4 regions of the Comamonas terrigena NBRC 13299 genome follow, and region 3 is predicted to be linked to each of the others. Evidence: predicted binding sites of a transcription regulator. Region 3 holds the regulator's gene; each other region holds the start of a gene.
The links. Region 3 encodes sigma-54, which starts transcription at its own class of promoters, with help from an activator protein. Its sites were predicted from a motif close to TGGCANGNAANCTGCTTT; they were not measured.
Positions count from the first base shown of each region.

Region 1: the regulator sigma-54 is predicted to act here: its motif matches at 5,863-5,880, upstream of CT3_RS00795 (P-II family nitrogen regulator).
Region 2: the regulator sigma-54 is predicted to act here: its motif matches at 4,438-4,455, upstream of CT3_RS06045 (circularly permuted type 2 ATP-grasp protein).
Region 4: the regulator sigma-54 is predicted to act here: its motif matches at 5,284-5,301, upstream of CT3_RS16565 (urease accessory protein UreD).

Region 1 covers NZ_AP019749.1:190,853-198,615, reverse strand. Annotated here, with positions in the region: gene CT3_RS00820 (glutathione peroxidase) at 1-240, shown strand, start outside; gene CT3_RS00815 (ProQ/FINO family protein) at 337-1,104, opposite strand; gene glcF (glycolate oxidase subunit GlcF) at 1,256-2,503, opposite strand; gene glcE (glycolate oxidase subunit GlcE) at 2,538-3,653, opposite strand; gene CT3_RS00800 (ammonium transporter) at 4,027-5,391, opposite strand; gene CT3_RS00795 (P-II family nitrogen regulator) at 5,418-5,756, opposite strand; partial or broken gene CT3_RS00790 (YifB family Mg chelatase-like AAA ATPase) at 6,024-6,944, shown strand; gene CT3_RS00785 (hypothetical protein) at 7,015-7,763, shown strand, end outside.
Region 2 covers NZ_AP019749.1:1,308,657-1,316,419, reverse strand. Annotated here, with positions in the region: gene CT3_RS06060 (thiamine pyrophosphate-binding protein) at 1-1,100, opposite strand, end outside; gene CT3_RS21175 (DUF4148 domain-containing protein) at 1,468-1,839, shown strand; gene CT3_RS06050 (alpha-E domain-containing protein) at 1,878-2,843, opposite strand; gene CT3_RS06045 (circularly permuted type 2 ATP-grasp protein) at 2,890-4,416, opposite strand; gene CT3_RS06040 (DNA internalization-related competence protein ComEC/Rec2) at 4,524-6,986, opposite strand; gene CT3_RS06035 (RidA family protein) at 7,087-7,545, shown strand; gene CT3_RS06030 (methyl-accepting chemotaxis protein) at 7,761-7,763, opposite strand, start outside.
Region 3 covers NZ_AP019749.1:4,406,042-4,413,804, reverse strand. Annotated here, with positions in the region: gene CT3_RS19980 (sigma-70 family RNA polymerase sigma factor) at 1-77, opposite strand, end outside; gene argS (arginine--tRNA ligase) at 373-2,082, shown strand; gene CT3_RS19970 (SPOR domain-containing protein) at 2,101-2,790, shown strand; gene CT3_RS19965 (thiol:disulfide interchange protein DsbA/DsbL) at 2,860-3,510, shown strand; gene lptA (lipopolysaccharide transport periplasmic protein LptA) at 3,665-4,306, shown strand; gene lptB (LPS export ABC transporter ATP-binding protein) at 4,303-5,082, shown strand; gene CT3_RS19950 (RNA polymerase factor sigma-54) at 5,139-6,704, shown strand; gene CT3_RS19945 (ribokinase) at 6,909-7,763, shown strand, end outside.
Region 4 covers NZ_AP019749.1:3,638,396-3,646,158, reverse strand. Annotated here, with positions in the region: gene urtE (urea ABC transporter ATP-binding subunit UrtE) at 1-640, shown strand, start outside; gene CT3_RS16575 (Bug family tripartite tricarboxylate transporter substrate binding protein) at 741-1,715, opposite strand; gene CT3_RS16570 (methyl-accepting chemotaxis protein) at 2,790-4,352, shown strand; gene CT3_RS16565 (urease accessory protein UreD) at 4,443-5,273, opposite strand; gene CT3_RS16560 (nucleoside deaminase) at 5,384-5,911, opposite strand; gene CT3_RS16555 (cupin domain-containing protein) at 6,169-6,585, opposite strand; gene CT3_RS16550 (ABC transporter permease) at 6,737-7,513, opposite strand; gene CT3_RS16545 (ABC transporter ATP-binding protein) at 7,531-7,763, opposite strand, start outside.

The DNA of each region.
Region 1 (7,763 bases), 460 kb from region 3:
GTGGAGTTTCCGATGATGGCCAAGATCGAAGTCAACGGCGAAGCCGCAGCGCCGCTGTTCGTCTGGCTCAAGGAACAGGCCCCCGGCCTGCTGGGCAGCAAGGCCATCAAGTGGAACTTCACCAAATTCCTGGTCGGTCGCGATGGCCGGGCGATCCGCCGCTATGCGCCCCAGGATGCCCCGGTGACGCTGGGTGGCGATATCGAACAGGCGCTGGCACAGGCCCCCACCGCCGCCTGAGCGAAGGCTGCAGGGGCTGCAGGCCGCATGCCGTCAGGCACCGGCCCACCACCGCAGGCGGGGCTACGGCGCCGCCTGCGGTTCACCACTCAGTGCTCAGGCCTGGGCCTTCAGCTGGCGGGCGCGGTGCAGCTGGCGCTGCACCTGCTGGGTGTTCATGCCGTACATGTCGGCAAAGGCGTCCACGGTCTCCGCACCGCTGCCTTCAAAGGCCCGCAGCACGGCTTCGGCCTTGGCGTCCTGTTCGGCCACCACGGCCAGTGCCGCTTCGACCTTGGCCAGGGCACTGGGTTCGCGCAGCTGCACTTTTTCCAGGTAGGCATCGCGGCCCAGGCCGCTGTCGATGAAGGCCTGGCCAATGCGGCGCTGCAGCTTGGCCTGCAGGTCTTCGCCGTCGCGCGGCTTCTTGCGGCGGAAGACTTCGATCAGCGCGTGCAGCACATGCTCGGGCGCCATGGCTTCCACTTCCACGCCCTGCAGATCGCAGCGTGCCGCGCCCGTGGCCACGACATTCAGATAGCGGGTGGAGCGGGTGTGCAGGGCCAGCGCCTGCTTGAGGCCGTCCTTGTCCAGCGCTTCGCCCTGGGCGACCTGCAGGTCCTGGAAGATGCCGCGCTTGAGCGGCTTGGGGCTGTCACCGAACAGCGCCGGGTACAGCTGCGCCAGCTGCAGCAGCACGGGGTGGATTTCACGCACGGGGCGCGCGGAAGCGGCAGCGGACTGCGGTGCGGCTCCCTTGGCGGCAGCGGCACGTCCCCGTCCACCGCGCCGGTTGCGGCGACGGGCACCGTCGGCCTGGGCAGGCTGTGCGGCTGCGGCGTCGGAGGCCGGGGTTTCGGGGAGGGAGGACACGATTTCGGTCATGGGCAGGCCAATGGCGACAAAAAAACAAGGCCGCCATCATGCCAGCATTGGCAGTCCTGCGGGCAAGGGGCGACTTTGCAAGCTGCTGCCGGCACGGGAATGCGGTCGCCGTGCTGCGGCTGCGGCGCCCCTGCGGGGCGCTGCGCGGCGGTCAGACCAGGGCTTCGTCCAGCACTTCCACCCAGTGGCGCACCGGCACGGCCGTGCCGGCTTGCAGGTGGGTGATGCAGCCGATGTTGGCCGACAGGATGGCCGCGGGCGCACCGCCTTCAAAGGCCTCGTCCAGCGCATCCAGCTTGCGGGTGCGCAGCTGCTGGGAGATATCGGACTGCAGGATGGAATAGGTGCCAGCCGAACCGCAGCACAGGTGCGATTCGGTGCGCGCCGTGCGCAGCTGGAAGCCCAGCTTGCCCAGGTTGGCCTCGACCACGCCCTTGAGCTTTTGCGCATGCTGCAAGGTGCAGGGCGGGTGGTAGGCCATGGGCTGCGCAGGCACCTTGGTACGGCCGGCCAGCTTGTCGGCCAGCTCGGGCAGCAGGGCGGGCAGCAGCTCGCTCAGATCGCGTGCCAGCGCGCTCACGCGCTGGGCCTTGGCCGCATAGGCGCTGTCGTCGCGCAGGGCATGGGCATAGTCCTTGACCATGGCGCCGCAGCCCGAGGCATTGCTGATGATGGCTTCCACTTCGCCGGCTTCCACGGCGGGCCACCAGGCGTCGATGTTGGCGCGCATCTGGTCCCGCGCACTGTCCTGGTCATTCAGGTGGAACTTCACCGCGCCGCAGCAACCGGCCTTGTCGGCGATCACGGTCTGGATGCCCACGGCATCCAGCACGCGGGCCGTGGCGTAGTTGATGTTGGGCAGCATCGCAGGCTGCACGCAGCCCGCCAGCAGCAGCACCTTGCGGGCGTGTGCGCGCGTCGGCCAGACACCGTGCTCCGTTTTGGGCGGCACCTTGGCCTTGATGACCTCCGGCAGCAGCGGGCGCACGGCCTGGCCCAGCTTCATGGCCGGGGCAAACAGCGGCGAGGGAATGCCTTCCTTCAGCGCCCAGCGCTTGAGGCGCTCGCCCAGCGGGCGCGGCACCTTCTCGTCCACCACCTTGCGGCCAATGTCCACCAGATGGCCGTATTGCACGCCGCTGGGGCAGGTGGATTCGCAGTTGCGGCAGGTCAGGCAGCGGTCCAGGTGCTCCTGCGTGGCACGGGTGGGCGTGGCCCCTTCCAGCACCTGCTTGATGAGGTAGATGCGGCCGCGCGGGCCGTCCAGCTCGTCACCCAGCGTCTGGTAGGTGGGGCAGGTGGCGGTGCAAAAGCCACAGTGCACGCATTTGCGCAGAATGGCCTCGGCCTCCTGGCCTTCGGGCGTGCTGCGGTATTCGGGTGCGAGGTTGGTCTGCATCGTGGTGTCTCGTAATTCTTGTCAGGGCACGGCGTCAGAGCGCAGCGCTGGTGCGTCCGGGGTTGAAGATGCCGGCCGGATCGAACGCGGTCTTCAGCTGCTGCTGGATGCGCTGCACCGCGGCATTCTGGGGATCGAACAGCGGTTCACCGCTGAGGGGCTGCGCAGCTTCCGCGCTGAACAGCAGCGCATCGCCGCCCACCGCACGGGCGGCGGCTTTCAGCGCGGCACCCGCGCTGCGCGGGGCCTGTACCCAGCGCAGGCCACCATGCCATTCGACCAGCGGCGCGGCCGTGCCGGTCGGCAGCGCCAGCTCGGGCGCAGTCTGTGGCACGGACAGGCGCCACAGGCAGTGGTCGGCCGCACGCGCGGTGAACCAGGGCAATTGCAACTCGCGGCAGGCCGCCCAGTCTGCGGCCGTGCTGGCGGCGTCCAGGCGGGTGCCGCCCATGCTGCGGCAGGCCGCATCCACCGCCGCCGAGGCGCCGCGCAGGCGGACGTACAGCGTGCCCGTGCCCCCGTCCTGCAGCCAGCAGCTGGCGTTCAACGGCAGGGGCTGGCCGCCCCAGGTGTTCAGCTGCTTCAGGGCATCGGCCTGGCCGATGCCATCAAAGCGCAGCGTGGCCTCGGCAGGCGCCACCGGCAGCACTTTCAGGCTGACTTCGGTGATCACGCCCAGCGTGCCCCAGCTTCCTGCCATCAGGCGGGACACGTCGTAACCTGCCACGTTCTTCATGACCTGGCCGCCAAAGCGCAGCAGCTCGGCCTTGCCATTCAGGATTTCGATGCCCAGCACATAGTCGCGCACCGCGCCCACGCTGGCACGGGCCGGGCCGGACAGCCCTGCCGCCACCATGCCGCCCACCGTGGCCTGGCGGCCCTGGCGGGCAAAGTGCGGCGGCTCGAAGGCCAGGGCCTGGCCGCGTTCTGCCAGCACCTGCTCCAGCGCTGCCAGCGGCGTGCCGGCACGCACTGTCACCACCAGTTCGCTGGGTTCGTATTCGACGATGCCCTGCAGGGGGCGCACGTCCAGCGCCTCGCCACGCAGTTCAAGGCCGAGGAAATCCTTGCTGCCCCCACCCTGGATGCGCAGGGCTTGCGGGGTAGCGGCGCGCACGCGCTCGATGATCTGGCTCAGTGCTGGTTCCATGGGCAGCGATGGTAGCGGCAGCCCCCCTGGCGCGTGCATGCCGGCCTTGTGATTTTTTTGAACAGCCGGCGTGAAGCGTGCTGGCCGATGGCATGCCAACCGCTGGCGCTACATCTTGGATAGCTGGTGGCGTTTACGTGGACTGAACTCTGACCGCCAAGCCATCCCAAAATCATGCTGCTGCATCTGGAGCAGCTCCTGAAATCGAAGCATGCGGATGAAATCCAGCTTGCACGGGCCCGTGCCTCCGCCCGTGCGAATGCCGCAGCCATAAAAAAAGCCCGCCAGAGGCGGGCTATGAATCGTCACGTCACTCGCAATGGGAACACCGACCGGGCGGCGGGCACCCCGTGCCCGGGCGGGAACCAGCGGCTCAGCGCTGGTAGGCGGACTCGCCGTGGCTGGTGATGTCCAGACCTTCGCGCTCGGCTTCTTCCGAGACACGCAGACCGACCGTGACCTTGCAGATCGCGAAGGCGATCGCTGCCACCACACCGGACCACACCAGGGTCACGACCACGCTCTTGAACTGCACCCACACTTGGTGGGCCATGTTGAAGCCTTCGGGCTCCACGCCACCCAGGCTGGAAGCGCAGAACACACCGGTCAGGATGGCCCCCAGGATACCGCCCACGCCGTGGACGCCGAACACATCGCAGGTGTCATCGGCCTTGAGCATGCGCTTCAGACCGGACACACCCCACAGGCACAGAGGGCCGGCGATCAGACCCATCACGATGGAACCCATGGGGCCCACGAAACCGGCGGCGGGGGTGATGGTCACCAGACCGGCCACCGCGCCCGAGGCAGCGCCCAGCATGGAAGCCTTGCCCTTGTGCAGCGCTTCGGCCACGATCCAGGACACGGCGGCAGCGCCGGTGGCCAGGATGGTGTTGATGAAGGCCAGACCGGCGATGCCGTTGGCGGCGCCTGCAGAGCCGGCGTTGAAACCGAACCAGCCCACCCACAGCAGGGAGGCACCGACCATGGTCAGCGTCAGGCTGTGGGGAGGCAGGGCTTCACGGCCGAAACCGATGCGCTTGCCCACCATGTAGGAACCCACCAGGCCGGCGATAGCGGCGTTGATGTGCACCACGGTGCCGCCGGCGAAGTCCAGTGCGCCGTCCGCAGCCAGCAGACCACCGCCCCAGACCATGTGGGCCATGGGGATGTAGCTGAAGGTGAACCACAGGATGGAGAACAGCATCACTGCCGCGAACTTGATGCGCTCGGCGAAGGCACCCACGATCAGCGACACGGTGATGGCGGCGAAGGTGGACTGGAAGGCCACGAACACATATTCAGGGATGGTCTTCAGCGCGCTGGACAACGTGTCCGGCGTGATGCCGGCCAGGAACAGCTTGTCGAAGCCGCCAAAGAACGTGCCTTCACCGCCGAATGTCAGCGAGAAGCCGTAGATGGCCCACAGCACGGTGATGGCCGAGAAGATCACGAACACCTGCGCCAGCACGGACAGCATGTTCTTGGAGCGCACCAGGCCGCCGTAGAACAGGGCCAGGCCGGGGATGGTCATCAGGATCACCAGCATGGTGGAGGTCAGCATCCAGGCGGTATCACCGGCGCTGAGGGTGGGAACGGCTTCGGCAGCAGCGGCTGCTGCCGGAGCGGCGGCCTCGGCCACAGCGGCCACGGCAGGAGCGGCTTCTTGGGCCAGTGCACCGGCGGCTGCGGTCAGCAGACCCAGGCCCAGTGAAAGTGCAGGGAGCGTTTTTTTCATGACTGTCTCTCGCTGAAGGGTGGATATCAAAGGGCTTCTTTACCGGTTTCGCCGGTGCGGATGCGCACCACCTGTTCCAGGTCGTAGACGAAGATCTTGCCGTCACCGATCTTGCCGGTGCGGGCTGCGGATTCGATGGCTTCGAGCGCCTGCTCCAGCACCGCGTCGTCCACGGCGGCTTCCAGCTTCACCTTGGGCAGGAAGTCGACCACGTACTCGGCGCCGCGGTACAGCTCGGTGTGGCCCTTCTGGCGGCCAAAGCCCTTCACCTCGGTCACGGTGATGCCCTGCACGCCGATTTGCGAGAGGGCTTCGCGCACCTCGTCCAGCTTGAAGGGTTTGATGATGGCTGAGACCATTTTCATGATTGCGTCCTCCTGAATCGGGTGCTTCGGCGCCCGGAGTTGTAACTCGGTGGCTGGCTGCGGGGCGGCCATGCCGTCTGTCTGTTCGATGCGTACCGACTGTCACAAAGCATGGAGCGTGCCAGCCACAGTTCTCCCAAGCGGGGGCCGAGGCCCACTACAGTGTTACCGAGGGGGACGCGGTCGATCACCCCGTCTATGCACCAAAGCAGTGCAATCGCCACATATCCCGATTTCCGCCACGCACTCGTCTGGGGAGAACACGCCATGGGCCTTGCAAGCGTGCGCAGCCGCGCACTGGTGGGCATGCACGCCCAGCCGATCGAAGTGGAGGTGCATCTGGCCAACGGCCTGCCCTGCCTGACCCTGGTGGGCCTGGCCGATACCGAGGTGAAAGAGGCCCGTGAACGCGTGCGCAGCGCCATCCTGAACGCCGGGCTGGAGTTCCCGCACAGCAAGCGCATCACCGTCAACCTGGCCCCGGCCGATCTGCCCAAGGACTCCGGCCGCTTCGACCTGCCCATCGCCCTGGGCATCCTGGCGGCGAGCGGACAGATCGACCCTGCGCAGCTGGCGCGCTATGAATTTGCGGGTGAACTGTCGCTGTCCGGCGCACTGCGCCCGGTGCGCGGGGCCCTGGCCACCGCCCTGGCCATGCAGCTGCACCGCGAGGGCACGCCTTTGGTGCTGCCCCAGGACAGTGCCCGGGAAGCCGCGCTGGTGCCGGGCACCACAGTCTATGGCGCCGCCCATCTGCTCGAAGTGGTGCGGGCCCTGCAACCCCAGGCCACCGAGGGCCTGCCGCTGGCCGAGGCCATTGCGCCTGCTGCGGCTCCGGCTGGACCCGACCTGGCCGATGTGCAGGGCCAGGCCAGTGCCAAGCGTGCGCTGGAGATTGCCGCCGCCGGCGGCCACGGCGTGCTGCTGGTGGGCCCCCCGGGCAGTGGCAAATCCATGCTGGCCCAGCGCTTTGCCGGCCTGCTGCCGCCGCTGACCGCGCTGGAGGCCCTAGAAGCGGCGGCCATGGCCAGCCTGGCCGGCCCGTTTGACGCCGGCACCTGGGGCCAGCGCCAGATTGCCGCACCCCACCACACAGCCAGCGCCGTGGCGCTGGTGGGGGGCGGGTCACCGCCACGGCCCGGCGCCATCTCCCGCGCCCACCACGGTGTGCTGTTTCTGGACGAGTGGATCTTTTGACTTTTTAGCCCATTCTGTCAATCTGCCACAGCAAGCTCAAAGTTGAGACTGAGGAGATGCTGTGAGACTCCGTGATCTAGACCTGCCGATCGTCAACATGAACTGGATGGCCGCAAAGACACGGGATCCTTGGCGGACTATCAGCACAGATGTGCTTGCAGCGTGGGAAGTCGCTGCTGCTCGTCTGCCCTCCCATCAACTGGGGGGATGTCGCCAACTCCTCAGGATGCTGGACGCTTTGATGTTGTTGACTGGAACGACGCTGCCAACACAAATCAGCGCCAGTACCTTCCCCGTGTTTGATCTGCGACTCAAACAATTGATGGGCGCAGTATTTAGCACCCACTTTTTTCATGCAGAGGCCGCTTCCAGCCGGGTGTTGGCTAGATCTCTTACTCGAATGCGCCAGCAGCTCTCCGATTTTGTAGGAGCGCCCCTCACGTGGCACATACCGATTGCGAAGTACGATAGTACTGAGATAGTTTCGAGGCTGGTTTATCTTGTGGACGAGCTTGAAATTCAAAAACACTTGGTAAATGAGTGTAGCGGCTGGGTTTGTCTACGCAAGAATAGATCATTTGCCTATCACCACCTTACACCTATAGCAGACAAGTTCGGCTATAAATTTGCCAACGAATTTTTCTCCATCTGCGAAATCTATCACTCTAAGCGTCACAAAAGCACTTGCTTTGCGGCTAATGCCTTAGGTGCATTCGCTAATTCCCTGAATGAGCCGCCATCAGTAGAGCAACTTAGGGATCCACAGTACACAACAATATTTTTCGCACAACTATTCCAACACTGGATAAC
Region 2 (7,763 bases), 1.6 Mb from region 3:
GGCTGGGGCTGCAGATTGGCTTCGTAGTCGGCATGGGCTGCCGCCGTCCAGGCGGCCCAGGGCACACTGGCCGGAGCGTCCAGTGCCGCCAGCGCCCGGGCTGCCGCAGGCATGGTGGCGCACAGCGGCAGATCGGCGCGGAAGACACGGCCCAGTTCCTCGGCACTGGGGTGGATGTGCACCAGCTGCTGCACCGGGCGCGGCGACTGCAGCAGGGTGTAGCCGCTGGTCGTCATCTCGCCCAGGCGCGCACCGATGGTGATCAGCAGATCCGCCTGCTTGATGCGCTGGGCCAGCGCCGGGTTGATGGCAATGCCCACATCGCCGGCGTACAGCGGGTGGTGGTTGTCGAAAGTGTCCTGGAAACGGAAGGCATTGCCCACCGGCAACTGCCAGCGCTCCGCAAAGGCCTGCAGGTCTTGCGCGGCCAGCGGCGTCCAGCCCGGTCCGCCAGCGATCACAAACGGTTGTTTGGCCTTCAGCAGCAGCGCACGCAATTCCTCAGCGCCCTGTGCGCCGATGTCCTGGTGCACCGCGGGGGCGGCGGGCAGGGCCTCGCCGGAGACCACCTGGGTCAGCATGTCTTCGGGCAGCACCAGCACCACGGGACCAGGGCGACCTTGCAGGGCCGTGGTGAACGCACGGGCGATGTATTCGGGAATGCGGCGGGCATCGTCGATGCGTTCCACCCGCTTGGCCATGCCACGCGTGCCAGGGCCGAAGAAGGTGCCGAAATCCACTTCCTGGAAAGCTTCGCGGTCACGCATATCACTGCCCACGTCACCAATCAGCACCACCATGGGTGTGGAATCCTGGAACGCCGTGTGGATGCCGATGGAGGCGTTCGTCGCCCCCGGACCGCGCGTGACCATCAGCACCCCGGGCTTGCCAGTGAGCTTGCCGTAGGCATCCGCCATGAAGGAGGCTCCGCCCTCCTGGCGGCAGGTGATGAAACGGATGCGGTCGCGGTGGGCATGCAGGCCATCGAGCACATCCAGATAGCTTTCGCCGGGCACGCCAAAGGCCATGTCCACGCCCTGGGCGATCAGGCATTCGACGATCAGGTGGCCTGCGCTGCGTGGTGGGGTGGTGGAAGGCATGGCTTGTCTCTTTCTGTGTCAGGGGGAGAAAACGGGAGGGCAGCCGACGGGGAGTCGCACCCCGCATGGGGCTGCACCAGCGGCCCCGTGATTATGCGAAGGATGGGAGAGCAGACAGTTGGTGGAACCCGCAGCACACCCTGCTTGCCTGTCGCACAGCCGACAAGGTCCCTGCGCCGCCGTGGCCCGGCAAGCGCGGCCTTGCACCTGCCTTGTCCCCAATTTGCACCCCGCCATTCACACCACCAGCACGTCGGTACACACTGCGCCGCCCCGGTTTCGTCGCAAGGCGCTGTGCCTCGCTGGCACCCGGCACGACAGTGCAGGCATGCGGCAACGTCGCCGTGTTTTTTGCAGGAGCCCTGCCATGTCGCAGTACACCCCATCCCTTTCGAATACGCCACTCTGGCATCTGCGCACTGCCTTGCTGTGCGCCACCATGGCCGGCGGTATTGCCACCGGCAGCCTGGCACAGGAGCGCAGCGAAGCACCGGTGGTGGCCGTCGCCGCCAGCCAGGCCATGCCCGCCGCGCCTGCGGTGCAGCCGGGTCGCACCCGTGCCGAGGTGATTGCAGAGCTGGAATGCGCCCGGGCCTCGGGCGAACTGGAAGCCATGGTCTTGCGCTCCTACGGCCAGCCCACGCCACCGCTGCGCCCCGAAGCCTGTGCACCCGGCGCCATGGCCGGCTCTGCCCCCGGCCCGCATACGGCGCACCCGACACCACGGTCTGGTTACTGAGCGCATAGGGCCGCCTATCGCGGACCCCGCGCTGCGGTTCAGACCAGCTCGGGCGCCAGGAAGTCGCGGCTGATCTGCCCGCCCAGCAGGTTGACCCGGTCCAGGAACTGGGTCAGATAGGCATGCAAGCCGGTGTCCAGAATTTCCGTGATGCGCCCATATTGCAGCTGGGCCAGCAACAGGCCGGCACTGCGCAGGCTCTCGCTCATCTCCTGGTGCCCCACCTGGCGCAGGTTGTCCATCAGCTCGTGCATGCTGGCGTGCAGCGAACGCGGCATGTCGCGGCGCAGAATCAGCAGCTCGGCCACGCGCTCGGGCGTGATCACATCGCGGTAGACCTTGCGGTACACCTCGAAGGCCGAGACGCTGCGCAGCACCGCGCTCCAGTGGTAGAAGTCGAACTGCTGCTGCCCCACCTGGCGCAGATCGGTACCGTGGTAGTCGCTCTCAATGGCGTGGAACTTCACATCCAGCAGGCGCGCCGTGTTGTCTGCCCGTTCCAGGAATGTGCCCAGCCGCACAAAGTGGAAGGACTCATCCTGCAGCATGGTGCCCAGCGACACGCCCCGCGACAGGTGGGAGCGGTATTTGACCCACTCAAAGAACTGCATCGGGTCGCGCTCGAACCAGCCATCCTGCAGCTGGCGGTTCAGCTCCAGCCAGGTCTGGTTCTGGGTTTCCCACACTTCCGACGTCAAGGCGCCGCGCACCGCCCGTGCGTTCTCGCGTGCGGCCCGCAGGCAGGAGTAGATCGATGAGGGGTTGTTCTCATCGCGCACCATGAAATGCAGCACGCCATCGCGCGTGACCTGGGTATGGCGCCGGTCGTAGGCGGGAATCAGTTCACTGATGGACAGCACCCCCATCCAGTCCTTGCGTGCCATCTCGGCAGGCTGGGGCAGCATGGAGGTGTCGTAGCTGACGTTCAGCATGCGGGCGGTGTTTTCTGCCCGCTCGGTGTAGCGGGACATCCAGAACAGGTGGTCTGCGGTACGGCTCAGCATGGGAAACCTTTCAAGATCGTCATGGCAGGAATGCAAGCGATGTTCATCACCAGTTCCCTCCCATGCTCTGCACCATGCCGCCCAGCTCCTGCACCAGCTCCGGTGAAGGCTGGCCCTGGGCCTGTTCGTTCAGCACCCAGGTGTCCTTGGTCCCGCCGCCCTGCGAAGAATTGACCACCAGCGATCCGTCCTTCAGCGCCACGCGCGTCAGGCCGCCGGCCGCCATGCGCACGGTCTCGCCGCTCAGCACAAAGGGGCGCAAATCGATGTGGCGCGGCGCAATGCCAGCATCCACCATCGTCGGACAGCTCGACAGACTGAGCGTGGGCTGGGCGATATAGCCTGCCGGATTGGCCAGCAGCGCACGGCGGAAGTCCTCGATCTCGGTCCGGGTGGCAGCAGGGCCGATCAGCATGCCGTAGCCGCCGGCACCATGCACCTCCTTGACCACCAGCTCATGCAGATGCGCCAGCACGTATTTCAGATCGTCCTGCTTGCGGCACAGCCAGGTGGGCACGTTGGAAAGAATCGGTTCCTCGCCCAGGTAGAAGCGGATCATCTCCGGCACATAGGGGTAGACCGATTTGTCGTCGGCGATCCCGGTGCCCACCGCATTGCAGATGGTCACATTGCCGGCGCGGTAGGCGTCCATCAACCCGGCGCAGCCCAGGGTGGAATTGGGACGGAACACCAGCGGATCCAGGAAGTCGTCATCCACGCGACGGTAGATCACATCCACGCGCTGCAGGCCGCGCGTGGTGCGCATATAGACCACCTTGTCCTTGACGACCAGGTCCGGTCCCTCGACCAGCTCCACCCCCATTTGCTGCGCCAGGAAGGCGTGCTCGAAGTAGGCGCTGTTGTACATGCCTGGCGTCAGCACCACCACCGTGGCCGAATCGGATGCGGCCCGTGCCGGAGCACTGGCGCGCAGCGTATCGAGCAGCATGTCGGGGTAATGCGCCACCGGCTGCACGGCGTGCCGGGTGAACAGGTCGGGGAACAACCGCATCATCATCTTGCGGTTTTCCAGCATGTAGGACACGCCGGAGGGCACGCGCAGGTTGTCCTCCAGCACAAAGTACTCACCTTCGCCCCGGGCATTGGGGGCGCGCACGATGTCGATGCCGGCGATGTGCGCATAGATGTCGCGCGGCACATCCACGCCCTCCATCTCGGGCCGGTACTGGGCATTGTTGGCGATCAGGTCCCTGGGCACGATACCGGCCCGCAGAATGTCCTGGTCGTGGTAAATGTCGGCAATGAAGCGGTTCAGTGCCGTGACCCGTTGCACCAGGCCCGCCTGCATGCGCGTCCACTCCGCGCCGGGAATGATGCGGGGGATCAGGTCGAACGGAATCAGGCGTTCCGTGCCCGCACCATTGGCGTCTTTCTCCCCGTAGACCGCAAAGGTGATCCCCACGCGGCGGAAGATCATCTCTGCCTCTGCCGCGCGCGCTGCCATGGTCTGCGCCGGTTGCTGTGCCAGCCACTGCGCATAGGCTTTGTAGTGGTCTCGCACGTCACTGCCGTCAAACGGCAGCATGGTGTACATCTCGTCGTACTTCTGCATCGTGGGCCTCCTTGGGATTGCATAGCAAATTGCGGGCCATAGCGATGCACTATGGGTATGACAGCCAGTTTAAGGGCTGCCACGCTCCGCCCCCTCCGGGCAAGCACTCACCGATCTGGTGCATGGCTCCAGTAACGTGGGCGCAGACTGCGCTCACAGGCCACTGTCTGCGCCTGCACACCATTCCAGTGCGCCGCGCCGCATTGGGGCGTGCTCTGCACCACCAGGTCCTGGGCGGCGTAGCGCCGCAAAACAGGCGCTGCAGGGTGACCGAAACGGTTGCGATAACCCGCCTGCACCACCACCGTGTGCGGCGCCACCGCCGCCAGAAACGCCGCGCTCGACGAGGTGCGGCTGCCATGGTGGGGTGCCAGCAGCACATCGGCCTGCAGGTTCTGGCCGGAGCGCAGCAATGCGGCTTCCTGCGCCGCCTCGATATCGCCTGTCAGCAGCACCGCTGCACCGTTGGCCGCCTGCACGCGCAGCACGCAGCTGGCGGCATTGCCGTCACCCTGCACGCCGGCCGCGGGGTGCAGCACCTGCCACAGCACCCCGTCCCATTCCCACTGCTGACCGGCCACGCAGGGCTGCCAGGACCGGGACAGGCGCTGGGCCACCACCGCCGCGCCCGCCCCCACCAACTGCGCCTGGGGCTGCTGGGCCAGCACCGCCTCGGCCCCACCCACATGGTCGGCATCGCCATGGCTGAGTACCAGCATGTCCAGCCGCTCCCCCAGGGCCTGCAACAAGGGCTGCACCACCCGGGCCCCGGCATCTCCCCCCGGCCAGGCCGGCCCGGCATCAAACAGCAGACTGTGGTGGGCCGTGCGCAGCAACACCGCTGCCCCCTGGCCCACGTCCAGCGCCAGCATGTCCACCTCGCCAGGGGCGGGCCGGGGCGCCTGCCACCACAGCGCGGGCCACAGCAGCGGCAAGGCCAACGCCTTCCACTGCCAGGGCAGCGGCAGCACCAGGCCCACACCGGCGGCGATGGCCGCTGCGGCCGCCCACCACGGCGCCTGCGCCCGGGCGAGACTGGCCCAGGGCCAGGCGGACAGCGCCTCCAGCACCACCGCCATGGCCTGCACACACCAGGCCGCGGCCTCCCACAAGGGGTGCCAGAGCACCCCCAGCAGCGACAGAGGGGTGACCACCAGGGTCACCCAGGGAATGGCCAGCAGATTGGCCAGGCCACCGACCAGCGAAACCTGCCCGAAGAACAGCAGCGACAGCGGGCTGAGCGCCAGCACCACCACCATCTGTTCGCGCAGCAACTGGTACAGCCGCTGCGCCCAGCCTTGCAGCTGCCACCCCGCAGTGCCCGACGCCAGCAGCACCCCCACGGCCACAAAGCTGAGCCAAAAGCCCGCCTGGCACAGCGCCCAGGGATCCCACAGCGCGATCACCGCCAGCACCGCACTCCAGACCGCCCACCAAGGCCAGCGCCGGCCGGTGCTGTGCAGCAGGGCCACCACCACCAGCATGCCCACCGTGCGCTGCGCAGGCAGTCCGCCACCGCTGAACAGTGCATAGGCTGCCGCCAGCCCCACGCCGCCCCACAGTGCCGCCAGCGGCGCGGGCCAGCGCAGGCACAGCCACGGGCTGCAGCGCCACAAGGCCCCCAGCAGGCGCATCGCCAGCCAGGCGAACATGGTGATGTGCAGGCCCGAAATGCTGACCAGGTGGGCCACGCCGGTGCGGCGAAACACCTCCCAGTCGGCGGTGTCGATGGAGCGCTGGTCGCCCGTGACCAGCGCCGCCACCACGCCAAAGGCACGGCGGCGATCGTTCGCGGCATCCGGCTCGGCATCTGCCGCGCCCGGGACGGCCCCCTGGGCCACGATGGCATCGCGCACCTGCTGGCGCAGCGCTTCCACCGGGCGGCGGCCTTCGGCAGGATCCAGCCGCCGGGGGGTGGTGTTTTTGGGGCTGTCGCGTACATAGCCGGTGGCGCCAATGCCCTGGGCCCACAGCCACAGCTCCCAGTCCCAGCCATGGGGATTGCGCGCACCATGCGGGGCTTTGAGGCGCAGCGTCCAGCGCCAGCGTTCGCCGGCCGAGACCGCAGGCCACAGCGCAGCCCCCGCTCCGCGTGGCGCATACCATGTGACTTCCAGCCGCTGCGGCAGCTCCACGGCCTGTCCATTGGCCCGCTGTGCCTGCTCCACCACCAGTTGCATCCGCAGACCTTGGGAGGTGCGTGCCGGCAGGGCGTCCACCACGGCGATCACGTCCACATCCACGCCCTCCAAGGCAGGCGCAATGCGCTGGGCTTGCCGCCCCAGGGCCTGCCATCCCGTCAGCGCAAAGGACGCCGCCGCAGCGCAAACCACCATCAGAAGCAGCAGCCCCTGCTGCGTTCGCCGCGCGCCGGCGTGCGGCCGCGCCCACATGGCCGCGCCCCCCAGCAGCACGGCCGCCACGCCCAGCACCGCGTACCTCCACCCCGGCCACAGGGCAGGCTGCAGCAGCTGCAGCGCCACCCCTGCCGTGGCGGCCAGGGCCCAGATCGTGGGAGAAAGCCGTACTGCAGTGCACGCGGAAGCGAAAGACGGCTCCACTCTTGGCATACTGGCTGGCATGCGCGCGGTTGTCACCGACGGCCACGCACGCGCCGGAACCGCAGCACGCCCCTCCCGCCCCGATCTACCCACCATGCAAGGAACTCCCATGAGTGTCTACGACAAACTCCAAGCCCTGAACATCACCCTGCCCCCGCTGGCCGTCCCGGCCGCCGCCTATGTGCCCTTCGTGCAGACGGGCAACCTGGTGTTTCTGAGCGGCCATATTGCCCGCAAGGACGGCAAGGTGTGGACCGGCCAGCTGGGCGGCGCCATCAGCACCGACGAAGGCAAGCTGGCCGCACGCGCCGTGGCCGTGGACCTGCTGGGTACGCTGCAGGTGGCCTGCGGCGGCGATCTGAACCGCGTCACCCGCATCGTCAAGGTGATGAGCCTGGTGAATTCCACCGCCAGCTTCACCGAGCAGCACCTGGTGACCAACGGCTGCTCCGAGCTGTTGGCCGAAGTGTTTGGCGACAAGGGCTCGCACGCACGCAGCGCCTTTGGCGTGGCACAGGTCCCCATGGGCGCCTGCGTGGAGATCGATCTCGTCGCCGAGATCGCCTGACCCGTTCCGTCGGGCACGCGGCCCAGTGGCCTGGGTGCAGGCCGCCCTGGCCCCTTGCCGTGCACCGGAAACAAAAAAAGCAGCCTCTGGGGCTGCTTTTTTGTTGGGCGCGAACCACCGGACCGTGAAGAGGCCTGTGGCTGCTTTGCCTTTTTGCCCGGTGCCTGGTGCGGCGGTCGGTCGCCCCACCTACGCCCGGTTGTGGATCCAGGAGGTCA
Region 3 (7,763 bases):
AGCAGCCAGGGGTGGTGCCCCGCGAACAGTTGCTGGGCCTGCTGCATGGGGTCGAACGGCGGATGCGGCGGGGACATGCCGGCGATTCTATTCTTGAATGAGAATGATTGTTATTTGTTTGGCGTGGTGTAGTGGCATCGCCACGGTGTGCGGGGGAATGGCACGCTGGCGGCCCCCCGTGGCGGTCAGCGAAGTTTTGTGAAAATGTAAAAAGAGGAGCTGTTTGTGTATGTCGCGCAAGGGCGGATGCCGCTTTTCGGGGCGTTTCGGTGGGCCCCGGCTCCCTGTGCCCGGCCCCTGGCTGGCAGCACGGGCTCAAGGGTGTGGCCACGGGCCGCCGGCAAGATATGGGCAGCCACGTAAAATCCCCCGATGCTTTCCGTCAAACAGGATTTGCTCGCAGCCCTGGCTGCCGAGCTCGAAACACTTTCGCCCGGCGCCGGCGCCCGCGCCGCATTTGAAAACCCCAAGGTGGCAGCCCACGGCGACTTCGCCTGCACGGCGGCCATGCAGCTGGCCAAGCCTCTGAAGGCCAATCCCCGCGCACTGGGCGAACAGCTCAAGGCCGCGCTGGAAGCCACGCCCGCGTTCCGGCAGTGGGTGGATGCGATCGAGATCGCCGGTCCTGGCTTTCTGAACATCCGCCTCAAGCCTGCTGCCAAGCAGGAGATCGTGCGCGAAGTGCTGGCGCAGGGGGCCCGCTTCGGCTTCCAGGCCGACCGTGGCGAGAACGTCCTGGTCGAGTTCGTCTCCGCCAACCCCACCGGCCCGCTGCACGTGGGCCATGGCCGCCAGGCGGCGATTGGCGATGCCATCAGCAATCTGTATTCCACCCAGGGCTGGAAGGTGCACCGCGAGTTCTATTACAACGACGCGGGCGTGCAGATCGACACCCTGACCAAGTCCACCCAGCTGCGCGCCAAGGGCTTCAAGCCCGGTGACGCATGCTGGCCGACCGACAGCGAGAACCCGCTGGCCAAGAATTTCTACAACGGTGACTACATTGCCGACATTGCCCAGGCGTTCCTGAACAAGGAAACCGTCAAGGCCGATGACCGTGAGTTCACCGCCAACGGCGATGTCGAGGACTACGACAACATCCGCAACTTTGCCGTGGCCTATCTGCGCAACGAGCAGGACAAGGATCTGCAGGCCTTCAACCTCAAGTTCGACGAGTACTACCTCGAATCGAGCCTGTACCAGAACGGCCATGTGGAAGACACGGTCAAGCGCCTGATCGAAAGCGGTCATACCTACGAGCAGGACGGGGCACTGTGGCTCAGGTCCACCGACTACGGTGACGACAAAGACCGCGTGATGCGCAAGACCGACGGGACCTACACCTACTTCCTGCCGGATGTGGCCTACCACATCCAGAAGTTCAAGCGCGGTTACGGCAAGGTCGTCAACATCCAGGGCACCGACCACCATGGCACGATCGCCCGCGTGCGCGCCGGCCTGCAGGCGGCCAATGTCGGCATTCCCCAGGGCTACCCCGACTATGTGCTGCACACCATGGTGCGCGTGGTGCGCAATGGCGAGGAAGTGAAGATCAGCAAGCGTGCCGGCTCGTATGTGACGCTGCGCGATCTGATCGAGTGGACCAGCAAGGATGCGGTGCGCTTCTTCCTGCTCTCGCGCAAGCCCGACACCGAATACACCTTCGACGTTGATCTGGCCGTGGCCCAGAACAACGACAACCCGGTGTACTACGTGCAGTACGCCCATGCCCGCATCCAGTCCGTGCTGCGCGCCTGGCAGGAAGCCGGCGGCGCGGGCGTGCCTGCGCTGGAGAAGGTGGACCTGTCCGCGCTGGAAGGTCCGCAGGCCCAGGCGCTGATGCTGCTGCTGGCCAAGTACCCCGAGATGCTGAGCGCCGCCGCTGCGGGCAATGCCCCGCACGACGTGACCTTCTACCTGCGCGACCTGGCCTCCAGCTACCACAGCTACTACGACGCCGAGCGCATCCTGGTGGACGATGAAGCGGTCAAGCTGGCGCGTCTGGCCCTGGTCGCCGCCACGGCACAAGTGCTGCACAATGGTCTGGCGGTGTTGGGCGTGTCCGCGCCCGAGCGTATGTAAGCATTGACTCGCAAAACTATGAAGACCAAGCAACGTGGCGGAACCCTGATCGGACTGATCCTGGGCATCATCATCGGCCTGGGGGCCGCTCTGGCAGTGGCGGTCTATGTGACCAAGGTGCCGGTGCCCTTCCTGACCAAGACCCCCAAGGACACCGAGGCCAAGGAAGCCGAACGCAACAAGAACTGGGACCCGAACTCGCCGCTGTACGGCAAGAACCCGGCCAACCAGACGCAGACGCAGCCGGTGACCCAGCAGCCCGTGGCGCCCACCGCGCCGCCGGTGGCCACGCCCACCACGCCACCGACCAGTGGCCCGGCCACGGGTGTCAGCACCCCGCCGGCCACTCCGCCGGCGCAGGACGCCAAGAAACCTGACGGCAAGGCCTCCTCGGCGGACCCGCTGGGGGACCTGGCCAACCAGAAGCTCAAGCAGTCGGAGGCCAAGGCCGCCGCCGCTTCGGGTTCGGACGGTTTCGACTACTTTGTGCAGGCGGGTGCCTTCCGCACCCAGGCCGACGCCGATGCCCAGCGCGCCAAGCTGGCCATGCTGGGCTGGGAAGCCCGCGTGAGCGAGCGCGAGCAGAACGGCCGCACCGTGTTCCGGGTGCGGGTGGGTCCATTCGGCAAGCGTGACGACGCCGAGCAGCTCAAGGGCAAGCTCGACGGCGCCGGGGTGGATTCGGCCCTGGTGCGCGTGCAGCGCTGACCGGCAGAACTTTTTGCCACGGCCCGGCTCTGACTGGGCAGTGAATATCCCCTAACAGGAGTAGCTTTGATGAAACGCCGTGAGTTTTCCTTGGCCGTCACCTCGGTCGCATCTGCCATGGCCCTGGGCGCCACCGCGACCGCCCATGCCCAGGCCGCCGCCCCCAAGGAAGGCAAGGACTATGTGAAACTGTCCAAGCCCGCCACCACCGAGGCACCTGCCGGCAAGGTGGAAGTGGTCGAGTTCTTCTGGTACAGCTGTCCGCATTGCAACGCTTTCGAGCCGGCATTCGCCGCCTGGAAGCAGAAGGCTCCCGCCCATGTGGTGGTGCGCCGTGTGCCCGTGGCCTTCAACGCCAGCTTCGTGCCCCAGCAAAAGCTGTATTTCACGCTGCAGGCCATGGACAACTTCGATGCCATGCACGTCAAGGTGTTCCACGCCATCCACGTGGAGCGCAACAAGCTGGCCACCGATGACGCCATCTTCGAATGGGTGGGCAAGCAGGGCGCGAACGTGGCCAAGTTCAAGGAGATCTACAACTCCTTCACCGTGGCCAATCAGGTGCGCAAGGCTTCGGCGCTGCAGCAGGAATACGATGTGGAGGGCGTGCCTTCCATGGGCGTGGCCGGCAAGTTCTACACCGACGGCCCCCGCGCCGGCAGCATGCAGAACGTGCTGAATGTGGTGGATTACCTGGCCAACCAGAGCCGCAAGGCCTGAGCGGTCCCGCTTTCGCCCGGCAGGGCCTGACCGCCCTGCACCCAGCCCGCTTTCCAGCGGGCTTTTTTGTGTCGATTTCCCTGCGAGTCGCCCACAGGGCAGCCCTGGGGAAAACCAGTGCCCTACAATGGCTGCAAGATTCATGCCTTCTCACATGACACGCAAACTCCTCCCGATACTCGCGCTTACGGTCCTGGCAGCTGCCATGGGCACGGCACAGGCCGAAAAGGCCGATCGCAACAAGCCCATGAACATCGAAGCCGATGCGCTGCACCATGACGAGCTGCAGCAGGTCAGCACGTTCACGGGCAATGTGGTGCTGACCAAGGGCACCATCGTGCTGCGCGGCGCCAAGCTGGAAGTGCGCCAGGACGCCGAGGGTTACCAGTTCGGCAAGGTCTGGGCGGCCCCCGGCAAGCGCGCGTTCTTCCGCCAGAAGCGCGACACCCAGCCCGGTGCACCCGAAGAGTACGTGGAAGGCGAAGGCGAAATCATCGAGTACGACGGCAAGAAGGACGATGTGCGCCTGATCCAGCGGGGCCAGCTGCGCGGCTACACCGGCGCCACGCTGAGTGACGACATCACCGGCAACATCATCACCTACAACAACCTGACCGATGTGTTCACCGTGGACGGCAACCGCCGCGCCACGCCGGGCAGCGAGGAAGCTGCGGCCGGCTCCGGTGGCCGCGTGCGCGCCGTGCTGGCGCCCAAGACCCAGCCCCCGCAGGCCCCGGTGGCGCCGAGTGCGCAGCCGCTCAAGCCTTCGGACACCATGAAATCGCGCAACCCGTGACCCGCTCTTCCGACACCCCGACCGCCCCAGGCGCCAGCAGCCGCCTGGAAGTGCACCATCTGGCCAAGTCCTATGGCAGCCGCAAGGTGGTCAAGGACGTGTCCCTGGCCGTGCAGAAAGGCGAAGTGGTGGGCTTGCTCGGCCCCAATGGCGCGGGCAAGACCACTTCGTTCTACATGATCGTGGGCCTGGTGCGCAGCGATGCCGGCGATATCTACATCGACGGCCACTCGGTGGCGAACATGCCCATCCACCAGCGTTCGCGCCTGGGTCTGTCCTACCTGCCGCAGGAAGCCTCCATCTTCCGCAAGCTCAGCGTGGAAGACAATGTGCGCGCCGTGCTGGAGCTGCAGCAGGATGAACAGGGCAAGCCCCTGACCAAGGCCGAGGTGGAGCGGCGCCTGACCGATCTGCTCAAGGAACTGCGTGTGGACCACCTGCGCTCCTCGCCGGCGATTGCGCTGTCGGGTGGCGAGCGCCGCCGCGTGGAAATCGCCCGGGCCCTGGCCACGCAGCCGCGCTTCATCCTGCTGGACGAGCCGTTTGCGGGTATCGACCCCATCGCGGTGATCGAGATCCAGCGCATCATCGGCTTCCTCAAGGAGCGCGGTATCGGGGTGCTGATCACCGACCACAACGTGCGCGAGACGCTGGGCATCTGCGACCACGCCTTCATCATCAGCGACGGCCATGTGCTGGCGCAGGGCACACCGGAAGAGATTGTGGAGAACGCCGACGTCCGGCGGGTCTACCTGGGCGAACATTTCAGGATGTAGCCCGTCACTTCCGCCGCCACGACACACACACAAGATCACAGAGAGGGAGCGTCGCGTTGAAGCCTGGTTTGTCACTGCGGGTGTCGCAGCATTTGGCGCTGACGCCGCAATTGCAGCAGTCGATCCGCTTGCTGCAGCTGTCCACGCTGGAGCTGGCGCAGGAAGTCGAGCAGATGCTCGACGACAACCCGTTTCTGGAAGTCGACAGCGACGACGCCCCCCGCGAAGACTTCGGCCTGTCCCAGTCGGACACGCCGGCGCAGGGCGATGACTATGCCGCCGATGGCGCGCTGACGGCAGGGGCTGCGGAGGCGCCCGCCGACAGTGCGGAAGGCCCCGGCAGCACGGAATACGATGCCCCCGACTGGGAGGGCGACGGCACCAGCGAACTGCGCCCCGATGACAGCGAATGGGGCGGCGATGCCCCGGCGCGCAACGCCCAGGGCGGCGATGGCGACGAGGTCAGCGCCCTGGATCTGGCCCGTGCACATGAATCGCTGACCGACCACCTGCTGCGCCAGTCGCTGTCGCTGCACCTGTCCGAGCTGGACCGCTATGTGCTGCGTTTCCTGATCGAGAACCTGAATGACGACGGCTACCTCGAAGAGTCGCTGCAGTCCCTGGCCGAGGGCCTGGCCGGCACGGACGATCCAGAGCAGCTCGACGAGCTGGTGCACCGCTTCACCGTGGCACTGCGGCTGCTGCACAGCCTGGAGCCGGTGGGCGTGGGCGCCCAGGGGCTGGCCGAATGCCTGCAGTTGCAGCTGAACCATCTGCTGCAGCGCGGTGAGGCCGAGGCCAGTGTGGTGGAGACGGCGCTGACCATCTGCGCCCAGCCGCTGGACCTGCTGGCCCGGCGCGATGTGCGCCGCCTGATGCAGGCCACCGGCAGCAGCGAAGAGCGCACCCGCATGGCCATGGCACTGATCGCCCGGCTGGAGCCCCGGCCCGGCCGGCGCTTTGTCAATGTGGAGCGCAACATCATCGTGCCGGACGTGATCGTCACCCGCGCCGGCCGCCGCGCCAGCGAAGGCACACCCCAGTTCAACGTGCAGCTCAACCCCGACGTGCTGCCGCGTCTGCGCGTGCACGATGTGTATGCCGGTGCGCTGCGCGGCCACAAGGGCAGCGAAGGCCATGCCGGCCTGCAGCAGCGCCTGCAGGAAGCCCGCTGGTTCATCAAGAACGTGCAGCAGCGTTTCGACACCATCTTGCGGGTGTCGCGCGCCATCGTGGAGCGGCAGAAGAACTTCTTCGTGCACGGCGAGCTGGCCATGCGCCCGCTGGTGCTGCGCGACATCGCCGACGAACTGGGCCTGCACGAATCCACCATCAGCCGGGTGACCACCGCCAAGTACATGGCCACGCCGCACGGCACCTTCGAGCTCAAGTATTTCTTCGGCTCCGGGCTGGGCACGGAAACCGGCGGCAATGCCTCCAGCACCGCAGTGCGGGCGCTGATCAAGCAGTTTGTCTCGGCCGAGAACGCCAAGAAGCCGCTGTCGGACAGCCAGATCGCCGAAATGCTCAAGGAGCAGGGCATCGAGTGCGCCCGCCGCACCGTGGCCAAGTACCGTGAGGCGCTGAAGATCGCGCCGGCCAATCTGCGCAAGACGCTGTAAGCGCAGCGGGGCTGCAGAGGGCGGCGGGGCGCCCGGTGAGGCCACGGCCCGCGGTGGCGGAACCCCTGCGTGGCATGCTGCGCTGCCGCAATCCCCCAGACCCGTGCAAACCGGCTGGGCAGCGCCGGCAGTTGGAGGTATCGTGCAGCCATCCTTGGTTCATTCCGCACATGCCACGGCCGTTGGCAGCAAAGGAGACCCCCCATGGTTGCACCGCTTTCTTCTTCCGCGCTGCCTCGCAAGCTGCTGTCGGCGCAGCCCGAACCCGACCACCCGCACAGCGTGGCCCGCATCGCCGTGGTGGGAAGCCTGCACATGGATGCGGTGCTGCACTTGGAACGCGTGCCCCGGGCCGGGGAAACCGTGATGGCCCACAGCCTGCGCTACCTGCCTGGCGGCAAAGGCGGCAACCAGGCCGTGGCCTGCGCACGCCACGGCGCCCAGGTCACGCTGTTTGGCTGCGTAGGCCGCGACCACCATGGCAACAGCCTGCGGCTGGCGCTGCACGACGCCGGCGTGGACATGGACCATGTGCAGGTGCTGGACGGGGTCTCTACCGGTGCGGCCATGGTGCTGGTGGAGGGCAATGGCCAGAACCGGATCTGCGTGGTGCCCGGCGCCAATGTGCTGCTGGAGCTGCCGGATGAGGCGCTGCTGAACGTGCTGGCCCAGGCCGATTTCGTGCTGCTGCAGCGCGAGACCTCGGACAGCGTGCTGGAGCAGGTGCTGGAGGCAGCACGCAGCGCCGGCTGCCGCGTGGTCTTCAACCCTTCACCGGTGCGCGAGCTGCCTGAAGCCTGGTGGCCCCTGGTCCACACCCTGGTGGTCAATGAGGTCGAAGCCGCCGCCTACAGCGATCAGGTGGTGGACAGCCCGGCCACGGCAGCCGACGCCGCCCAGCGCCTGCTGGCACGGGGCGTGTCCCAGGTGGTGGTCACGCTGGGTGCTCAGGGGGCGGTGGCCGTCTGCGGCGGGCGTGTCAGCACCCATCCCGCGCTGGCGCTGCCGGTGCTGGACACCACGGGGGCGGGCGACAGCTTTCTGGGGGCGCTGGTCACC
Region 4 (7,763 bases), 770 kb from region 3:
CGATGTGAGCGTGCAGGCCGTGCCCGGCAGCATCACCGTGCTGCTGGGCCGCAACGGCGTGGGCAAGACCACGCTGCTCAAGAGCCTGATGGGCTTGGTGCCGATCAAGAGCGGCACCATCAGCTGGAACGGCAAGCCCATCCAGGGCCTGACGCCGTACGAGCGCGCGCGCAGCGGTATCGGTTTTGTGCCCCAGGGGCGCGAGATCTTTGGCCGTCTGAGCGTGGAGGACAACCTGCGCATGGGCCTGGCCTACAAGAGCGGTCGCACGCCGATTCCGCAGGATCTGTATGCGCTGTTCCCGGTGCTCCAGCAGATGCTGCACCGCCGCGGCGGTGACCTGTCCGGCGGCCAGCAGCAACAGCTGGCCATTGCCCGTGCGCTGGCACCTGCGCCGGGGCTGCTGATTCTGGACGAGCCCACCGAAGGCATACAGCCCAGCATCATCAAGGACATCGGCCGCGTGATCCGCATGCTGGCCAAGGAGCGTGGCATGGCCGTGCTGCTGTGCGAGCAGTACTACGACTTTGCCGAGGAACTGGCCGACCACTACCTGGTGATGGAGCGCGGCGAGGTGATTGCTAGCGGGCCGGGCAGCGAGATGCAGGAAAAAGGCATCCAGAAGCTGGTGGCGATCTGAACGTCAGATGCGGAGGCCCTGGGGCCGGGCGCCTGCGGCACCATGAAAAAAACGACCTCCATAGGAGGTCGTTTTTGTCGGTCCGGGGTACGGAGGACGGTCAGTCCGCCGTGGCGCCCGAGGCCTTGACGGCGGCGCCCCACTTCTTGATGTCCGCGCTGATCAGCTTGGCGAACTCGCCGGTGGACATGCCAAACGCGTCGGCGCCCAGTTCGGAGATCTTCTGCTTGACGTGGTCCTGCGCCAGGATGTCCTGCACATACTTGTTCATGCGCTCGGCCAGGTCCTTGGGCAGGCCCTTGGAGCCGATCATGCCGTACCAGGGTTCCACCTCGAAGTTGGTGAAGCCCAGCTCATGCAGGCTCTTGACGCCGGGGAACTTGGGCGAGGCGTGCTTGCTGGTGATGGCCAGGGCCTTGAGCTTGCCGCTGTCGATCTGCGGCTTGAGCGGCACCGGGTTGTCGATGGCGTACTGCACCTCGTTGGCCATCACGGCCACCACCAGCGGGGCCGAACCCTTGTAGGGCACATGGGGCACCTTGATCTTGGCCTCGGTGTTGAACATCTCGGCAATCATGTGCTGGGGCGAACCGGCGCCGGCCGAGCCGAAATTGATCTTGCCGGCCTTGGCCTGGGCGATCAGTTCCGGCACGTTGTGGATTCCCGACTTGGGGCTGGTCACCAGCAGGAACGGGGCCTTGGCGATGGTGGTGATGGGCGTCAGGTCCTTCTCGGGGTGGTAGGGCACGCTCTTGTACAGCGAGGGCGAGATCACCACCGGGCTGCTGGAGCCGACCAGGAAGGTGCCGCCATCGGGCTTGGCACGGCTGACATAGGCGGTGGCGATGTTGCCATTGGCGCCGGCCTTGCTTTCCACGATCACATTGGCGGTGATGCGCTTTTCCAGTTCCATGGCGATGATGCGCGCCAGCATGTCGCTGGTGCCACCGGGGGCATAGGGTTGCACCAGGGTGATGGTCTTGACGGGCCAGGCGTCCTTGGCATGGGCCAGGGGGGCCAGGGCGGCAGTCAGACTCAGGGCGACCGTGGTGGCCAGGATGGTTCGGCGGAACATGTCCACTCCTTCTCACTCTGCCCGCAAAGGCGGGCGTTTTTTGGAAGCGCGGTGGCGCCGCACAGGCCGCGTGGCAGGCTGGTACCGGGGCTGGCAGTGCGCCAGCCGGGAGTCAGTCGCCACAGTGGGCAGCAGGCACCGCTCTGTCGGGGGGCCCCAGAATGGGGCGGGCGCCGTAACGCCAGTTTCATTTGGTTGTTATATGGTTATCCCTTAATTGTTAACCCTTGAGTTTCCACTTTTCTGACAAAAACATGAAAGCGCTTGAAAAAAGGTGCTGCCGCGGAGTGAGCGCTTCGCTGAGTTTCGGTGGGCGCTGGCGGAACGTGGGTGCCAGCATCTGGCAGGGCGCAGCCGGGCTGGGCGCACTGCGCACCGCCGTGGGGAGTACGGAGGCAGGCACCAGCGCATCGGGCCGTGGGAGCGCGGTGGCCGCGGTGGCGGGCAGACTGCAACCGGTGTTGGATTCCGGTTTCAATGCCCCAGTCTTGCCTTGCATCAATTTCTATTCAGATGGAAATTCCATAGAATTTACAAATCGAAACTTTTGCGGATCAGCGCGCGTCCACTCGCCTTGGCGGCGGTGGGGCCGGGTGAGGAAGTGTGATGGAGTATTTCAGGGCACCCGCGTTCTGCCACCGTACCAGGGTGATGACGGACCCGGGAGGGATTGTGTGCCTGTGTGGCAAATCGCTGGACCTGCACCGTGCCTGGCAGCAGGGCATGCCGGGCGCAGATTCGCAATGCGTGCATTGCCGGCGCTGCTATGACAGCCGCGCGCAGCTGATCTCGGCCCGCCGCCAGTCCGGCTGCCATCACCTGCCCCAGGCCCCGCAGCAGCTGCAAGGGGCAGTGGCTGCCGGTGTGCGTTCGCGCCAGCTGTGGCGTGAGAGTGCTCTGCCCGCATGGGGCGCTGCTGCACCGGTGTGCAGCCCTTCCGTTACCGATTCCTCTTCTGCAGATCCCATGCAGCGCGCTTCCTGAAAGCTCTCTTTCCTTTTTTCCTCCCGCTGCTTCGCCTTCTTCTTTTCCCTGACACCATCCGGCGGGCTTTGCCGCGCCACTCTCTTTGCCATGCGCCAGAACCTGCCTGTCACCCTCCACGAGTTCCAGTTTCCCGATGACGAGCTGCTGATGTCCACCACGGACAGCCAGGGCAACATCACCCACTGCAATGCCGCCTTCGTGCGTGTCAGCGGCTTCAGCATGGAAGAGCTGATGGGCCAGCCCCACAGCCTGGTGCGCCACCCTGATATGCCGGCCGAAGCCTTCCGCGATATGTGGGCCACCATCGGCCACGGCCGGAGCTGGAAGGGCATCGTCAAGAACCGCCGCAAGGATGGCGGCTTCTACTGGGTCCACGCCCACGTCACGCCCATCATGCAAGGCGGCAAGCCCGTGGGCTATATGTCGGTGCGGGCCAAGCCCACGCGCGAACAGGTGCAGGCAGCCGAGCAGCTCTATGCCCGCCTGGCGCAGGAGCGGGCCAAGGGCCAGCCCGACATGGTGCTGCATGCCGGCCATGCGCGCCTGCTGGGGCTGCGCAATCTGTTCGGAAAAATGCAGCGCGCCAACTTCACGCTGCGCATCGCCGCCGTGGTCCTGCCGCTGCTGCTGATGGGCTGCCTGCCCGCCGTGCTGGGCTGGACCGCCGCATGGCAGGTGGGGCTGCAGGCCGCCGCCATGGTGCTGTGGAGTGCGCTGGGCCTGGGCTGGCTGCACCGCACCCTGACGCAGCCTTTTGCGCTGACCCACCGCTTTGCCAAGCAGCTGGCCAGTTGCGAGCTGGACCGCCAGCTGCCGCTGGTGCCGGGCCGCCATCCGATGGCGCTGCTGATGGAGCACCTGCACCAGGTGCATTTCAATCTGCGGGCCATCGTGGGCGATGCGCGCCACGAGATCGACAGCTTCAGCCACCTCTCGCGCGATCTGTCCGGCAGCGCCCGCAGCCTGTCCGAGCGCACCGAACTGCAGGCCGAGCGCCTGCAGCAGACGGCTGCCGCCATGACGCAGCTGGCTGGCAGCGTGGAGCAATCCCAGCAGACCACAGAAGAAGTGCTGCAGCAAAGCGGCAAGAGCGCCGAGCTGGCGGAACGTGGCGGCCAGGCCATGCAGAAGGTGGAGGACATGGTGCACCAGCTGCGCGATTCGTCGCAGCAGATGGGGCAGATCATCACCACCATCGAAAGCATTGCCTTCCAGACCAATATCCTGGCGCTGAATGCGGCGGTCGAAGCCGCGCGCGCCGGCGAGCAGGGGCGCGGCTTTGCCGTGGTGGCCGGCGAGGTGCGCACGCTGGCGCAGCGCAGCGCCGAAGCGGCCAAGGAAATCAAGCGGCTGATCTCCGGCTCCAACGACCGCATCCACCAGGGGGCGGAGCGCATGCAGGAAGCCAGTGCCACCATCTCCCAGGCGGTGCAGTCGGTGGCCCAGGTCAGCCAGCTGGTGCAGGAAATTGTGGAAACCTCGCGCGAACAGGCCCTGGGCATTGCGCAGGTGGACCGTGCGATTGGCGAGCTGGATGCGGTCACGCAGGAGAACGCCCGCATGTCCGAGGTGTCAGCCCATTCCGCCGGCCACATGAGCAGCAACGCCGGTGTGCTGCACCGCACACTGGAAGTGTTCCGCATGCGCTGATGGCCGGTGTGCGGCATGGGCGCCATGCCGCCTTCCGGCTGTGTAAGCGGCAGCGCTGGGCACCACCCAGCGCGGAAAGCGTTTCGCGTTCTACATGGACCAGATGCGGGGCAGCGGGGCTTCCCGCTCCCACAGCAGCCGGCGCCACAGCGCCCAGACCTGCTGCCACAGCTGCATCAGCGGCTCCACCAGCGGGGCCAGGCCGCGCAGCACCAGCACATGGTCGTTGGGGCTGGTGACCCCGCACCACGGGCCCTGGGGGTGGCTGGCCAGCAAGGCGTGTGTGGCTTCCTGCACCTGTTCCCGGCGGGCACGGGACAGGGGGCTGCCGCAGGCAAACACCAGGCTGCCCAGGCAGCGCTGGCCGGCCAGGCCCAGCGGGCCATCCAGCAGCGGCCCATCGTCGGCGCGGATCAGCCCGCGCTCCAGCCAGCGGCCGGGCCATTCCATGTGCTGCAGGAATTCACCGCGCAGCCAGGGCGCCTCGGCGTGGGGCAGACCCAGGGCCGTGATGTCCCAGGCCAGCAGTTCGGCGCCGGGGGCCAGATCCAGTTCCAGCTGGTTGCGGGCCAGGCAGCCGTTGTAGGCAATGGCTTCCAGCGGCAGCCATTCCAGGCGGGCACCGGCATCCAGCCGCAGGCGCGTGCGTTGCAGTGCCGGTTCGCCTTCGCTGCGGTAAAAGCGCGTGGCGCCCGGGGTGGTGACCAGGGCGTGGGCACCGGCTCCGGCGTGCACCTGGATGTCCAGGGTGTCCCCGCCCACCAGCCCGCCAGGCGGATGGACCAGCACATGGTGGCAGATGGTAGGGCCTTCGGGGTAGAGGCTGCGCAGCACGCGCAGCGGGCCGTCGTGGGTGAAATGCGCGGCCGTGCGGCCGGTGCGGTGGTGGTAGTCGAGGGAGAGGTGGGCGTGCCAGGGCATGGTCAAGCTGCAAGCAGACACTGTGCCAACTTGGTGCGTATGCCCGTCAGCGCTGCACCATGGCGGCTGGACTGCTCACCGAAGCAGAGCAGGGCCAGCCGGTGTGGATATCAGGAGGAGGGCGGGAACCAGCTGTCCTCGTACACCGCCAGGGCTTCGTTGACCAGGGCCGGGCCGATGCAGGTGATGGCATAGGTGGCGTTGTCGAACACGGTGTGGCAGTCCAGTGTGCTGCCGCGCAGGTCGGGCCGGATCTGCAGCAGCCGCGTATCGTCCAGGCCAAACACCACGCGGCCGATACCGGCGTTGCAGATGGCGCCGGCGCACATGGCGCAGGGCTGGGCCGACGCATAGAGCGTGGCACCCGCCAGCAGCTCGGGCGCCACACGGGGGTTGCCCAGCTGGCGCACGGCATTCATTTCCGCATGGCCGGTGCAGTCGCCCGTCTCGCGGGTGTTGCTGAAGGCCTCGGCCAGGATGCGCCCATCGGCGGCCACCACCACGGCACCGAAGGGCCGGTTGCCGCGGGTGCGGGCCGCATTCGCCCAGACAAAGGCCTGCCGCAGGTATTTGGCATCGGTCGCGGACAGAGGCTGTCCTTCGGGGGGGCGGTCATCCATCATGGGTGCTGCGAGCATGCGCGCCTCCTGGGCGGGTGCGGGTAACAAGGCCGCCTGGGCACAGGCGGGGTTACCAGAGCTATTGCATGTCGCATGCCAGAAACGACTTCTTACATACGTGCCAGGAAGGGCGGCGGGACAGGAGGCGGACGGCGGCCGTGCGATCGCCGGGGGTGAGCGCCGTCGGCGCAGTGCAGATGCGCTGTGCCTGCTATGCAAATCAAAGCGTTAGCTGCGCCGGAACACACTGCCGGCACAACGCCTGCAGACGGGTCTCATGCCGCTGCCGGCGCATCGACATCGGTGGTGACAAACACTTTCTTCACGCGTTCGTCCACTTCCCAGTGGCCGCTGAAGCCGTCGGGTAAGACAAAGCTGTCACCCGCCTGGAAATGGTGCACGCTGCCATCCGGGTCCACCAGGCGGCAGCTGCCTTCGACGATGTGGCAGAACTCGATATAGCCCTGGATGTGGGAGCGGAAGGCCCCGGCCGTGGCTTCCCAGACGCCGGCATTGGCTTTGCCGCCGTTGCCGCTGAATACGTCCAGCGTCTTGTAGGTGGTGTCACCGCGCAGCGGACGGCTGGGCTGGCCGCTGCGGGCCTGCGACAGGTCGCTGGGGTCGATGCGCACCAGCTTGACAGGAGCGGTGGGAGCGGCGGGGGCGGTGGAAAAGGGGGCAGAGGCAGTCACGGCAGGCATCCAGAGCGGGGCAAGCTGCGCATGGTACAGAGTGCCGGGGGTGCCCAAGGCAGCCAGCCATGTGGGGCATGCGGCTTTGGCCCTGCCCATGCAAAAAGGCCTGCCACCAGGGCAGGCCTTTGCACGTGGCGCGGGGGACCACTCAGTGGTTGTTGGCGCCGCGGTGGGCCCAGGCGGTGGTGCGCTTTTCCACCAGGCTGAACAGCTCGTACATCACCATGGCCATGGCCCCCACCACCAGCAGGCCGGCAAATGCCAGGCCCATCTGCATGGACGAGCCGGCCGAGATCAGCAGGTAGCCAATGCCTTCGTTGGCCGCCGTCATCTCCGACACCGTGGTGCCCACAAAGGCCAGCGTGATGGCGACCTTGAGCGAGCCGTAGAAGTAGGGCAGCGAGCGCGGCAGACCCACCTTCATCAGCACATCCCAGCGCTTGGCGCCCAGCACGCGCAGCACGTCTTCCAGCTCGGGCTCCAGCGTGGCCAGGCCGGTGGCGATGTTGACCATGATGGGAAAGAAGCTGATCAGGAACGCCGTCAGGATGGCCGGGCCAATGCCGATGCCGAACCACACCACCAGAATCGGCACGAAAGCCGCCTTGGGCAGGGCGTTGAAGGCGGTCATCAGCGGGTAGACGGCGGCGTAGGCCAGGCGCGAGCTGCCGATCAGAAAGCCCAGCAGCACGCCGACCACGATGGCGATGCCAAAGCCGGCCATCGTCACCCAGAAGGTGCGCCAGGCGTGGCCGGCGATCACGGCGTGGAATTCCAGGAATTGCTGCAGGATCAGCCAGGGGCTGGGGAAGATGAATTCCGACACCTGGAAGGCCGAGCAGACCACCTGCCACAGCACGATCACGGCGAGCAGCAGCAGCCAGGGGGACCAGCGTTCCAGCAGTTTGTTGTTCAGTTTGTTCATGGCAATGTCCTGGGCGCTTATTGGTTGATCACGGCGCCGTCTTTGCGCAGCGCGCCGATGTGGCCGCGCAGCTCCAGCACGATGTCGGTGAATTCCTTGGTGTAGGTCAGCTCCAGGTCGCGCGGGCGGGGAAAGTCGATCTCGCGGCGCACCACAAAGCGGCCGGGGCTCTTGCTCATCACGTACACGGTGTCGGCCAGGAAGACCGATTCGCGCAGGTCATGCGTCACCAGAATCACGTTGAACTGCT